DNA from 3 places in the Pelosinus baikalensis genome. Region 3 is predicted to be linked to each of the others. Evidence: riboswitches for the same ligand, from Rfam matches in the RefSeq annotation. Region 3 holds a riboswitch; each other region holds the start of a gene.
The links. Region 3 has a riboswitch for cobalamin ahead of cbiD (cobalt-precorrin-5B (C(1))-methyltransferase CbiD). Riboswitches for the same ligand answer to the same signal wherever they lie in the genome.

Region 1 (4,807 bases), on a different contig from region 3:
TAAAAAATCCCGCACCCAAAAGGCCGCTAATAACAATGGCAACGATATATTCCGGAAAAGCCATGAATGCATCTACCAAACGCATCAACGCCCAATCTACACGTCCACCCAAATAGCCAGCAAAAAGGCCAATGGGTACGCCAACCATAATCGATAGACCCAAAGCCATCAAGCTAATTCCAACAGTCATCTGCCCGCCTGTCAAAATTCGGGATAACTGATCTCTGCCCAATTGGTCTGTCCCTAGCCAATGCTCCGCACTTGGCAATTGAAGTCGCTTGGAAAGATCTACTACATTAGGGTCCATCGGCGCTATCCAAGGTCCAAATAAAATGATTAGCATAAAAATAACAGTCAGCCAAACGCCCCAAGAAGTTTTTTGTATCATTGACGTTCAGCCTCCTTCAAGGAAATTGTAGGATTTAAATAACGATACGATAAATCTACAGCTAAATTAATTAAGAAAATCAAAATGCCAATGGACAGTACAAAGCCCTGAACAATAGCATAATCCCGACGGGTAACGGCTTCAATTGCCAGTTTACCAACGCCAGGAAGTCCAAAAATCACTTCCACTACCACTGATCCGCCCAACAAACTTCCAAAACTAACTCCCAAGATTGTCACAACGGGTATTAGACTGCCTTTCAAAACATGCCGCATAAAAATCACTTTTTCAGAAATGCCCCGAGAACGTGCTGCCCGGATAAAATCCTGGCGGGCACAATCAATTAAGCTATTGCGAAAAATTTTAATAAAGGGAGGCGCAATAGCGATGGCTAAAGAAAGAGAGGGCAAAATAAGCCCTCCATTAGCCATTCCTACTGCCGGCAGTAAGTGGAGACGAACAGAAAATAAATCAATGAGCAGCAGCCCCAGCCAAAAACTCGGAATGGAAGCCCCCATGAGGCAAAAACCAGTAGAGAATTTATCAATCCAACTCCCGGCAAAACGGGAAGATAATGACCCAAAAACGCCAACAAGGACTATTGTCAACAGTAATGAAGTACCAGCCAGCAAAAAAGTGGCAGGAAAAGCGTGGGAAAGTTCTGCAGCAACAGGGCGCCCCGTCATTACGGATTCCCCTAAGTCTAGTTTCAGCAAGTTGCTCATATAGCGAAAATACCTCTGGTAAACGGGATCATTCATACCCATTTCCTGTCTTAAGGCTTCTACCTGTTCTGTGGTCACAGCCACTGTATCCACCCGGAGCAGGGACAATGCCGCATCTCCGGGAGCAACTTGAACAATGGCAAAGCTAACCAATGAGATAATCCATAAAAGGAGAATGCCTTCACTTATCCGTTTCAATAGCCAGTTTTTATTCTGAAACCACATCCAAATCCTTGGTAACCATTTGGAACTCAAATTCATTTGATGGAGTCACCCAGCCTTTCACGTTTTTACGATATGCAGCCGTTTCATATGGGGAAGTTATATAGGCATTATAAGCTCTGTCTTCTATTATCGTAGCAATTGCCTTTGCCGTTTCATTTCGCTTTGCTTTATCGATCGTCTGATTATAGGTGTCCAATAAAGAAATTAATTCTGGTACATTGAGGCGGCCATGATTTTGCATACCTTTCGGTGAAAAAGCAGCATTTAAGAAAAACGCTCCATCTCCTCTGGTAGTAGTCAGCAAAGAGTATGTCACTAAATCCCAATTTCCTTGGGGCAAATATTCATCAATATTCTCAGCTACCTGAATTTCCATTTCAATTCCCACTTGTTTAGCCGTTGCTTGAACAATTTGAGCGATTTGCGGCAATTCGGGACGAGCAATATAGGTAGCCATCCGAAGTTTGATCGGCTGACCATTTCTAAGTACCTTACCATCCTGCACCGTTAAACCAGCAGCCTGAAAATGCTGCAATGCCTTGTCCAAACTGTAGACATGAGGCTTAGGATCAGGAGAGAAAGGATAATTTCCTGGGAAAGGATTGTAGGCTACAACGGCTTCTTTCCCCATAACCTTATCAACTATTTCCTGACGATTAATGAGGGCATCCATTCCTTTGCGGAATTCTTCATTCCCCCATAAATCTTGATTGTTACCAGCATAATTGTAAATTAAATGATACACTCGTTTACCTGGAACACTCTCTACGGTTACCTTGCTATCCTTGCGCAAAGTTTGCAGCGTATCCAGTGCCGGACGATAAATGATATCCGCATCGCCGGATTGCAACGCCAATAGACGAGCATTTGCATCATCATTAAATGTCATAATAACCCGATCCAATTTCGCTATACCATTCCAGTATTTAGGGAATTTTACCAATTCTGCACCTTTAGCAATATCAAAGCTGGCAAACATAAATGCACCCGTTCCAATAGGCGGCTTACCATCTGGCACCATCACATCCATAATCACCGTATTATAATGAACTAATTCCGACGGCAGAGCCGGATATGGATTTTCAGTGGTAATTTTTAAGATATCACCGACTACCTCAATTACAGCAATTTTTAAAGATGCTTTTACGCCAGGATTTACGGAAATAGAGCGCTCTAAGCTAGCCTTAACAGCCTCTGCAGTCAGATCTTTTCCATTATGGAATTTCACTCCCTTACGGATTTTAAACTCCCAATGCTGACCATCGTCAGATTTCCAGCTTTCTGCCAGCCAAGGATAGAGTTCTGTTGTTTTTGGGTCCAATCCAACCAGGGTTTCCATCGCTCCAGAGTTTAAGATAAAACTAAAATGACACCGATGAGGGTCCATCGTATTCGCAGGCCAAACCGTGATAAATTTAAGTACCTTCTCCTTCGCACCACTACTGCTCTTCTTGTCAGAAGAACAGCCAGCCACTGCCATCAGCAAACAGCTGATTAACCCCAAAATAATCCATAAATAAGAACGTTTTTTCATTTTTCTCCGCCTTTCTAGTTATAATAAAAAAACTCTCGGTATAAACCGAGAGTAAAACGCAAGCAGAAAACAATACGAAAATTCGCATAAATCCCATCCCCATCTCTCGCAGGTTATATCGGTGATTTGTTATATAGGCAGTTCTCCTGACTCTGGATCATTGCTCCCCCAAACCTTCCCAAGATATCATCTCAGTGGCACAACATGGGTTTGCTCCTCATTACAGTGGCGGGACCGTGTCGGCATTGAACCGAACTTCCCTATTAAGCCCCGAAGGGCACCTATACCAGCAATATCTAATTGTAATAGTCATTCTCATCGATACTTTACAATAGAATCCTCTCTTTGTCAACTGTTGGTTTTTTTGCAACATATAGATAAATGGAGGAAATCCTTTTAAATCTTTTATCATTAAGCAAGATGTAATTCGATCCGGTATGAATTAAATGGCTAATTTCCCTTTTTCATCTTCAATAATTAATTCTCCACCATGTTTTAGCATCTTTTCACGCACATATTGAAAAACGTGGATACCATCATGATCCAAATGTCCGATATTATTAATATTAACCACAATACGCCGATACCCATACTGCAAATGCTTCAGCATGTTTTGCTCCAGAAAATTAAGATGCTCTACAAATACGTCACCGCTTACATTCATATATACTTGTCGGTTATCAGTTGTTACCCATACAGACATCCCTCTTCCTCCTTTTACAACCTTAAAATAACAAATTCACTTTATTTTCATATGTTTTATGAGCTTACAATCTTATTTTTCTTTTAATATTGATAATCATTATCATTTTAACAATAATTAAAACATCTGTCAAATATTTTAATTCTCAATCAGTGTATGTAACCAAATCTTTTACTGTTCATATACTAAATTAGATTCCCTTACTTATATGTTAGCCGTGGCTAACCATATTTTTTCCTACTAATGTTAGCCCTGGCTAATATTAAACCATTTTGCCAAAGGAGGATTTATAATGAATACTGCATTAACAACAATTCCATTATCAACACTGGGCATAGGATCTGTATGCCAGATCGTATCCCTTAATTTACAAGGCTTGCTGCGCCGCCGCATTCTAGACTTAGGTATGGTACCAGGAACGCCTGTTCAATGTATTCGCAAGAGCCCAACAGGTGACCCTGTAGCCTATATGGTACGTGATACTCTCATTGCTTTACGCAGTGAAGACGCCAGTCAAATTCATGTTAATCCGATGTAATCTGGGCTATAACTATAGCCAACAAATTTAGGGGGGGAGAATGGGAATGAGCAATTCTACGATTGAAGAACATCATAAACTTCTGAGTGAGCATTTTGGAGTTACAACGACTCCTGGGCAATTTACGGTAGCTTTAGCTGGTAATCCAAACGTGGGAAAAAGTACTGTTTTTAATGCGCTAACTGGCTTACATCAGCACACAGGAAATTGGCCTGGGAAAACGGTTGATAATGCCCAAGGAAGTTTTACGTATTTAGATCGTTCTTTTTTAATGATCGACTTACCTGGTACTTATTCGATCTTAGCCCATACAGTAGAAGAGCAAGTTGCCAGAGACTTTATTTGTTTTGGCAAACCGGATGCAACACTAGTAGTATTAGATGCTACTTGCCTTGAACGCAATCTTAATTTGGCGTTGCAAGTCATGGAAATCACACCAAAGATTATTGTTTGCGTCAATCTGATTGATGAAGCAGAAAAGAAAAATATTAAGATCGATATCTCTGCTTTGCAAAAAGATTTAGGTGTACCAGTTGTTGCCACTGCTGCCCGTAATGGAAAAGGTCTCGACATCCTGCGTCAAAAGCTATATGAAATGTCTACAGGACTTTGCACCGTAGCCCCCAGGCAAATTAACTATTCTTCTGAAGTAGAAAATGCCATTCAACAACTTCTACCAAAAGTCTCAAGGTTA
Region 2 (4,807 bases), on a different contig from region 3:
GCATGAAGATGTAGAATCTGCTCTTTTTCAATTGGTAATCGAGGAAAAGATTCGAGAAGTAGCCGAAGAAAAATACACTGCTGTAGATGAATTAAAGGTAAAGCGACTAAAGAAAGACTTTCCAATTGTGTTTTAAGGGGATGAAGAAATTTAATCGTCTTGCCTTCGGGTGAGACGATTTTAGTATTTACAAACAATTCCAGCAATATTTAATATTTATAATTTACATAATTGCGTTTTTTAATAGAATAAACTTTTTAATTGACAATGATTATTGATTGAAATATATTTACATCAAGAATAATAACTGGTAAAACTAAAGGAGTGATAATTATGACAATATTAAAGAAAATAGGTGCTTTCATTATTGAAGAATTAAAACGACAGGGCGAAATCATGCAGAAAACAGGATTCCATGATTAAATGAATGTATTGATGTATAACAATATGTCTTGAAGCTATGTTTAGGAAGAAACATCCTATGCATGGCTTATTTTTTTGTTAATATTCACTCTTTACTTATAATCTCATAAAACTTTAAATGAGCTGTTTATAACGCGAGAGGAACGCAATGAAAGTTATCAACAACCATTCACATGTTATTAACAGGTTTATCCACAAGAAAGTCGTCTACCTTTTATATGAGTGGACGACGCTGCTAACTGACATCAATTTGATGCCTATCTTATCGTAACTCATCGTACTAACTTTTAAGAACATTAAAATTGATAGCGCACACTTACGCTATACGTTCTTCCAGAGGTTGCTTCACTAGCATAAAATTCCTTGTCAAAAAGGTTTTGGATACTAAATTGTAATGTCGTATTAGGTGTTACTTTATAATTGAAGTAAGTATTCATCACGAAGAAAGCATCCTCTGAGCCGTATTCTCCCGTACTTGTATCAGGGGCTTGCCGTTCGCTGACATATTGTGCGTCTAAAATAGCATTGAATTTGTTTTTATTATACTCAATGCCGGTATGTAACAAATGTTTTGGTATATCAAAGTCGTTTTTTTCCTTGCCGCTAGCATTTGTGATTTTACCATTTTGCCATGCGTAATTAATATAGCCATTCCAATTTGTACTAAATTTATGAGTAAAATCGAATTCTACACCTCTGCGTTTTTCAGTACCTGCATTTTCATATCTTTTAAAATCTACAATGGATGTTCCTGGCAGATAGTGAGATATATAGGCAACTTTATCATCAGTCTTTACATGATATAAAGAAATCCCCAAATTGGTTTTTTCATTTAACGATTTTTTCATACCAATTTCAAAGGTATCAGAGGTTTCAGGGTCTAAATCAGGATTTGCTATGACATCACCCATTCCTCCCCCTCCGTACCGATATACTTGATAAAGGAGTGGTGGATTAAAAGAATGTCCATAGGAAGTATAATAGCTAGTAGATTTATTCGCTTTATATTCAAAAGAAATTTTTGGACTCAATTCATCATAACTGCCATTATCGTGGTTTTTACTCGTTGATGGGTTCAATACTTCACCGGCATCATAGTAATGAGAATAACCGTTATACTTTTTATAATGGTCATAACGGACTCCTAAATACATTGTTACAGGATCAGAAATCTTATATTCATCTTGCACAAATAAAGCAATATTTTTAGCTTTTCCTCCATGTTTCTCATAGAAACTGGTCACTGAATTATGATCTTTCCAGTTAGTCAGATTGTATCTTGTTTGATCAAAAGACTCTTCTTTTCCATTGAAGCCAGCAACAATTGTATGCTTCCCAATATTTTCCCATGCCTTTTGAAAATCAATATTATAGGTTTTGTTTGGATAAAAAGAGTTTGTTCCTTTACCTTCCCAATTAATATTTGTTACCGAAGAAGACGCACTGCTGAATCCATCTTTTTTCGTATCGCTAAATCCAATGTTTAACTGCACTTTATGATCATCATCTTGATAATTTAATGTGTGTAAATCAGTTTCCCTTCTTCCTACGTATCCCAAAAAATTGCCTGCAGTTAACTTCACATAGCTACCATCTTGGGTCTTTACAGTTCCATTAAAAATTGGATTGCCATTTGCATCATAAGCATAGGTGAAAGGATTTTTGTAAGAATAGTCATTTTTGCTTTTCATATACGTATATTTCAACGATTTATTATCATCAAATTTATATTTTAAATGAAAAGACTGGTTTTCATTTTCCCATTCTTTTTCACCACGACCGCCAATAAGGTATGACCCATCAGATATTTTAGGTAAATTTACATTTTTGATCGTACTTGGGTTTACCGTTGTACTTGCGCTGCCGTTAGCGGTTCGATAATAACCGCGATAGCCGTCTGAGGACCTTTTTTCATATCCTGCTCCAACAGATAGTTTGTCATTTAATTTTTGATCAAAATACATACTTTTTTTCCATGTATTATTGCTTCCATAGGAAACAACAGCATCAATACTGGTATCTTTTTCACTATCTTTTGTAGTAATATTTACAACTGCGCCAACCGCGCGTCCTCCATACAAAGATGATGCTGCTCCCCGAGCAATTTCAATACGGGCAATACGCTCTACAGGGATCATCTCCCAGTTCATAACTCCATTCCAACCAGAATTCATCGGCTGTCCATCTAAGAGAACCAGAATATCAGTGCTGCCAAAACCTCTGATACTGATTCCGCCCTGTGCGATTGGACTCATGTAGACACCTGTTTTCATTTGCAATGCTTCCGTGACAGATGTCACATTTTTGGCAGCGATTTCCTCTGCGGTAATCACATCAACACTGGCTGGAACTTCTTTCACATCTTTCATTGTTCTAGTAGCGGTTACAATCATTTGATCCAAAGTGAAAGTAGGAGTCGATGTTTCTTCTTCGGCAGCAAGGGAATTGCCTCCGCCCAGCAGCATCGAACTAGTAAGCAGCATTGTTATTAAAACTTCTTTATTGGCATTTATTAGTTTTGCTTTCTTTTTCACTCAAAGATTTCCTCCTTAGATTTTAATACACACGAATTAGCCCCTCTCTGAAATTCAGAAAGGGGCTATAAAGCATAAAAGATTCCGTTCATATTCGATTCTGACCTTTGCAACAGCCAAAAAAGATTGTTCTCTCTAAATCCCCTCCTCATCGCTCGTGAGTATAACGGTGACTAACAATCAGGCAGTTCTCCTGGCTTTCGGATCTTTGCTTACCCGCGTCTTCCCAAAGCTTGCGCTCCAGTGACATCTTTGCGGATTCACTCCCCGTTACAGTGGCGGGACCGCGCCGGTATTACACCGGTCTTCCCTATTAAGCCCTTGCGGGCACCTGACGTAACGATATTCAATTTTTAGTAAGACAAGCTATACCATCTATTACTTTTATCACTTCTTACTAGGAATTGTCAAGAAAATTCTGTCTGTTTATAGGGGATAATAAAAAATTTCAACTATTTTTGTAATGTCTACTATCCAAATCGCCGCTGGCATTGATAATATCTTTGATAAAAATTACTCTGAATTTATTAGTCGGTCAGGGGCGTTGAGTTTATGAGTAACGACGGCTTGATCCTCCTGCCGCTAAAATTACGTAGTTAGGTATTAAACCTTCTGTATCATAACGGAAGGCATTTAGTATTTTAAAGAAATAATACGTATGTTACTATTAACACGAGATAAGTAGTGCAGATAGTAATAAGGAGGAAGAATAAGTGTCTATATTCAATTTACGACAAAAAGAATTAATCAGACTACTTATTGCAGAAAATGATTTTAAACCAATTAAATATTATTCGGGAGTTCTTAAAGTATCTGATAAAACACTATCCAAAGATATAAATTTTATTGAAAATTATTTGAAAAATAAAAATATTGAGATTACTCGCAAGCCGGGGAGTGGTATACAAATAAAGATTGGTAATCATCAAAAAATCGATTTACTAAATGATATCAATGCAAATTTAGGAGCATTCGATCCATTGTCAATCAAAAATCGCAGAATAGAAACTTTGAAATTGTTGCTTACGAAATCAAATCAAAATACATCCATTCAAAAATTGGCAGATACATACTATGTTAGCAAAGCCTCCATTGCAAATGATTTAAAGTTCATAGGGGATTGGCTGCAAAGCTATGATATTACACTCAATAGAAGTGTGGAAGGCACAAAGATTAATGGATCAGAAGTAAATATACGAAAAGCAATTGCGTCCATTACCAATGAATTACTAAATGATACTAGTGATGGCCTTGATGAAAGGAGCATCTCTAGGCTTGATTCACAGACAATAAAGGGATTATCTAAGATCTTTGATATTGATTTAGTCTTATATATTGAAAAAATATTGATTGATTTAGAAAAAACATTGGAATATACGATTGGTGATCCATATTTTATTAATTTATTGACCCATATTCTTATCTGTATAAAAAGAGTAAGTGAAGGCAACCAAATCCAAGGGCAGAATAATAGCAGCTTCATGTTTCTGTCTACTGACAACCTAATATCCGAAAGTGCTGCTAAGCTAGCGCTAAAAATTTATGAAAAATGTAAAATTAATATTAATGACTCAGAAATTCATTATATTTATCAATACCTGGTTTCATGCGGAGTTGGACAACGACTACTGGGGAATTCATTAGTTATTAAAAAAGACCAGGAAGTGAATTACATTGATATAACTACTTCTCTAATCAAAATGGTCTCAGATATTTTAACCTTTGATTTGACCAAAGATCCTTTGCTGCATGATGGATTAATATTGCATATTAGACCAATGCTAAATCGTCTTAAATATAACATTCAAATAAAAAATCCATTATTAAAAGAAATTGAGGAACGATTTACT
Region 3 (4,807 bases):
ACAATCGTACTGCCAATAATCGAAATGCTGTTTATACTACGTCCAATTTGAGTACAAGCATCTTTCATTGCTGCTAAGATTTCTTCCCTGCTAGTATTGCGTCTGCAACCTATACCAACTGCAAGAGTCAAGGGACGTAAATATAATTGATTCTTGTTGATGGGCAATAATTGATCAGTAATAATAACAGCGGCATCATATTCTTCATTAGGTAATTGAGATAAATCTTTAAAAATAACACCTTGTTTTGCTGATTCTTGATCATATAGATTTTGATTGATCAATGTTTTATCTAAGAAAAACTTGACAGTATCATTATTGACAATAGCAGAATTAATTGTTTTTAATTGTGTAAATGGTTCTAGCTTTAAATTCAGTTTTACGGCCAACATATCTGCTGCTGGTTTTTGTGCAAGATCGGTAGCTGTGGTAATGACAGGCTCAGCATCTGAAATCTCTGCAATTAAGTGAGCAAGTTCATTGGCTCCACCAATATGTCCTGCCAATAAACTAATTACGTGCTTTCCATTATCCCCCATAACCACAATAGCTGGATCAACACGTTTATCAGAAATATAGGGAGCTATCACTCTTACCACAATACCTGTTGCCATTATAAACACAAATCCATCATATTTAGAAAATATATCACCGATTAGCTTGCTTAATAAATCATAGGATATTGATTTCAGTGGATTGCGTCCTGTTTTAGCAAAAACATCCGCTTTCTTTCCAAGTTTAGCTAGTTTTTCTGCTAATGCATTACCCAGTAATGCGCCCTGGTTTGTTACGGAAATGATTGCTAACTTCATTTTGCATCTCGGTACATATGTCCAAATTCGGGAGCATATAATCTAGAAAGTGCATATTGACTGTCTAAACAGCGCCCTACAACAATCATCGCTGTGCGATCAATCTTCGCATCAGTGATAATTTTTCCAATTGTAGAAACTGTACCTCTAAAGATTTTTTGATCAGGCCACGATGCTTTTTGCACGATTGCTACTGGAGTATCTTGATGATAACCACCATCTATTAATTCTTTCATAACGCTGTCTATCATATGTACACTCAAAAAGATACACATAGTAGCATTATGACTGGCCAATAAAGCTAGTTTTTCTTTTTCGGGTACTGGTGTACGGCCCTCAAGACGTGTAATGATAACCGTTTGCGAGACATCAGGTAACGTATATTCACGTTGTAAAGCTGCGGCAGTTGCCAAGAAAGAACTGACGCCAGGTATCACTTCATAAGAAATATTCTTCTTATCTAGAGCATCCATTTGCTCTTGAATAGCCCCATAAATACTTGGATCTCCAGTATGTAATCGAACCGTTTTTTGGCCACGTTCTGTGGCCTTCTCCATAACTTCTATAACTTGATCCAAAGTCATAGAGGCACTATTATAAATAGAGGCTCCCTGCTTTGCTAGCGACAGCAAGGCTGGGTTTACTAACGAACCTGCATAAATAATAACATCTGCCTCACCTAATAAGCGTTGTCCTTTTACAGTAATAAGCTCAGGGTCCCCCGGACCTGCTCCTACAAATGATACATGCATGAATGAACCTCCTGATTAATTAAAATTCTCTAACGAATAGAGTTAGATATTCTTAGTGGATGTAATAAGATAGATTGGATTTAAAGCTTGCAGCATATTACTTGTTTTAATATGTTTTATACGTGTTACTTGCATACCGAAAGCTTCTACGGTAAATTCAGGTTTAGCTTGCATAGTATGTAAGGCTTCATATAAAGTTTCAACGGTAATTGCCGTAATTACTAATCGTCCATTTGATTTTAATAAATAATTACTTTGCTTTAAGATTTCCTGTAAATGACCACCGCTGCCTCCAATAAAAATTGCATCAGCCTTTGGAATGTTCTGTAATGCTGTTGGAGCAGTTCCAGAAATGACTTCAACATTAGCCGCACCAAATTTTACAGCATTAGCACGAATTAAATCAACTCCTTCTGGATGACGCTCTATAGCATATACAGTACCTTGGGGAGCCTGAAGTGCAGCTTCAATTGAAAGAGATCCAGTACCTGCACCAATATCTATAATAATATCGGTGGGGCGTATCTTAGCTTTATTCAGAACTAAGATACGAACTTCCTGCTTCGTCATTGGTATGTCGCCCCGCAGAAATTCATCATCGCTAATACCTGGAAAATATGTCATATTGTCACCACCATTACACAATGAGTAAATCCATCGACTTCTTTGATTTCACCTAATGTTAAGTGTTTAATTTTTTCATTTTCATAAGATAAATTAGCACATAACCATACCTTTGAATGTAATGGCCAACCATGCTCAAGGAGTACGTTTGCAATATATAAAGGATTTTGTTCAAAATCAGTTAATATGCCAAGCTTTTTTTCAGGATCATAATTCAGATCAATATCTTTGGCTTGTCGTCCATGCATACTAATCAAAACTGCATCCTGCCAAATTTCAGTGATCCTGGCAAAAGCTAACTGCATCGAACTAATACCAGGAATAACCGTAATCTGTGCCGAGGAAAATTTGGTTTTAAGGGTAGCTAAAAAACTATAAAAGCCAGGATCACCGGAAACCATTACAACTACATCGTTATCCATTAGGGAGGTAGCGATAAATGTTAATACCCCTTTTAGGTCATTGTCAATTACCTTAGTAATCACATGATCAGGAGCAAAAGTTGCAAGAGCACGCTTACTGCCTGCTATCACCTTTGCATCTGCAATGATGCGGCTAGCCACTGGCAAGATGTAATCAGGTGAACCTGGTCCTATTCCTACAACTATTATTTTATGTTCCATCCTAACTTGCCTCCAATTTCTCGTGCCGTATCATCAACCGCCAATAAATCACCTTGCAGAGTGATCATTGCGGTACCTACTTTTAAATCACCAAATACATATCGTTCAGCCCGAATGCTGACTCTTTCAGCAATTACACGATAAACATCATTTAATTTAAATTGTGCAATTATGGGCATAGCGGCTTCTGTAGTATTGCACGTTAATATTTCTTGTATAGCTTGCTGTGGAGCACCAAGGGCAGCCATGTAGGCGGCTAAAGTTTCAAAGCGAGCATCAGCTACACGGTTATGAGTATGAAAAATTCCAGCAGCTACTTTTACGAGCTTTCCTAAGTGCCCAAAAATTAATACTTGTTTCATACCATATTGCACAGCACTTTCTAACATATGTCCTATAAAATTACTAGTTTGGATTACTGTTTCTGTTGGCAGATGATATTGGTTAATAGCAATATCCTGGCCAATTTTCCCGGGGGCAAAGACTACTTCGTCATACCCTAAGGCTCTCACCATTGATATTTGCGGTGACAACGAATTTTTAAAGGCTTCCTCTGACATTGGCTCAACAATGCCTGTAGTACCTATAATAGATAAACCGCCGATAATGCCTAAAGTAGAATTTAAAGTACGCTTTGCTAATTTTTCACCTTCAGGTATCGAAATGGTAACCGTTACGCCATGCCCAGCAGGTAATACATCTTGTATGGCCTGCATAATCATCTTGCGGGGACCAGGATTAATTGCAGGTTGTCCAACTGCTACAGATAGACCTGGCTTTGTTACAATACCGACTCCTATACCAGCTTGTAGGATTATTTCATTCGCAGTATTAATTTCTATTTCGGCAGATATAGTTGTGCCATGTGTTACGTCGGGATCATCACCAGCATCTTTTATTACACTGGCTTTTCCACCAGAACTTAGACGCTGACTCGTTGCAATTTTCACTTGAATCATATGTCCCTGCGGTGACGCAACATCAACCATTTTAGGTAATTCACCTTTCCATGCTAATAAGGCTGCTTTAGTGGCAGCAGCTGCACAAGTACCTGTAGTAATTCCAGATTTCATCTTTTTTGACAAAATAAATCCCCCTGCAGACAGGGGGTACAATAAACCAATTGAATAATTTATTCTACCACCTGCCTATCCTTCGTAGGTCATAATGGTGTGTTAGAATAGGTAGGTCTCCTGACTCTGGCTCATTACACACCTAAACCTTCCCGGGGATTCCCCAGTGGTGTATCTTAGTTGCATTCCCCAATACAGTGGCGGGACCGCGCTGGCTTCTAACCAGTCTTCCCTTTTAAGCGTAAGCACCTATTCCCATAGAGCTATTAAATTATTGTTATATTCTAAACTTCTATGTTGTATGTATTCCACTAGCAAATAAAAATTTCCTGCTATTCTTTGATTAAATATAAAAGTTAACTTTATTTTGATAGTAGAGAACATTTTTCGACCACATTTTTAGGATCACTCTTTTAGCAACAACATTTTGTCACTAATGCAGGATAAAATGATAATAGATTGTCGGTTTGTAACTGTTAAACGATCATATTCAGATTGTCTGATTAGAAAATAGGAACGCTGGCTTTCTTGAATCAACTTATTAAAATCGGTGCCTAGTACGATCTCTTTGCCATAAGCGTTGGTGTAGAAAGCAAAACCAGGACGTAAGAATTTTACCACATACACTGGAGATTTGCCATCGTACTGACGGTTAAATTCTTGAGCAATATTTTTAGTTGTGAGCATAGGCGCTGCAATGGGAAAAAGTATAGCAGTTAGAACCATGGAAAATAAAGCCATCGATATGATTTTAGTCCAAAAAGCGCGAAGGATATCGTTTTTCCATGCAAAATATGCTACCAAGGAAGACATTAAAGCAAAGATTATGGCGGATATATATATGCCATTTGCCAATATCGGCATAGCTTTAAGCCCGATGAACATAATCCCTATAAATAATATTGTTACTATACTTAAACCTA

Region 1: it holds a riboswitch for cobalamin, as region 3 does, so the genes downstream of both, LMF89_RS20915 (ABC transporter substrate-binding protein) here and cbiD (cobalt-precorrin-5B (C(1))-methyltransferase CbiD) in region 3, are expected to answer to the same signal.
Region 2: it holds a riboswitch for cobalamin, as region 3 does, so the genes downstream of both, LMF89_RS01140 (TonB-dependent receptor) here and cbiD (cobalt-precorrin-5B (C(1))-methyltransferase CbiD) in region 3, are expected to answer to the same signal.

The regions. Positions count from the first base shown of each region.
Region 1 is NZ_JAJHJB010000041.1:26,124-30,930, reverse strand. Features, by position in the region: gene nikC (nickel transporter permease) at 1-388, opposite strand, end outside; gene nikB (nickel ABC transporter permease) at 385-1,374, opposite strand; gene LMF89_RS20915 (ABC transporter substrate-binding protein) at 1,322-2,872, opposite strand; cobalamin riboswitch at 2,992-3,172, opposite strand; gene LMF89_RS20910 (STAS domain-containing protein) at 3,315-3,575, opposite strand; gene LMF89_RS20905 (FeoA family protein) at 3,868-4,113, shown strand; gene LMF89_RS20900 (FeoB small GTPase domain-containing protein) at 4,160-4,807, shown strand, end outside.
Region 2 is NZ_JAJHJB010000001.1:284,617-289,423, reverse strand. Features, by position in the region: gene LMF89_RS01145 (hypothetical protein) at 1-136, shown strand, start outside; gene LMF89_RS01140 (TonB-dependent receptor) at 720-2,957, opposite strand; cobalamin riboswitch at 3,124-3,307, opposite strand; gene LMF89_RS01135 (BglG family transcription antiterminator) at 3,671-4,807, shown strand, end outside.
Region 3 is NZ_JAJHJB010000003.1:73,841-78,647, reverse strand. Features, by position in the region: gene LMF89_RS03395 (cobalt-precorrin 5A hydrolase) at 1-812, opposite strand, end outside; gene cobM (precorrin-4 C(11)-methyltransferase) at 809-1,564, opposite strand; gene cbiT (precorrin-6Y C5,15-methyltransferase (decarboxylating) subunit CbiT) at 1,607-2,188, opposite strand; gene cbiE (precorrin-6y C5,15-methyltransferase (decarboxylating) subunit CbiE) at 2,185-2,811, opposite strand; gene cbiD (cobalt-precorrin-5B (C(1))-methyltransferase CbiD) at 2,796-3,896, opposite strand; cobalamin riboswitch at 3,978-4,152, opposite strand; gene LMF89_RS03370 (ArnT family glycosyltransferase) at 4,290-4,807, opposite strand, start outside.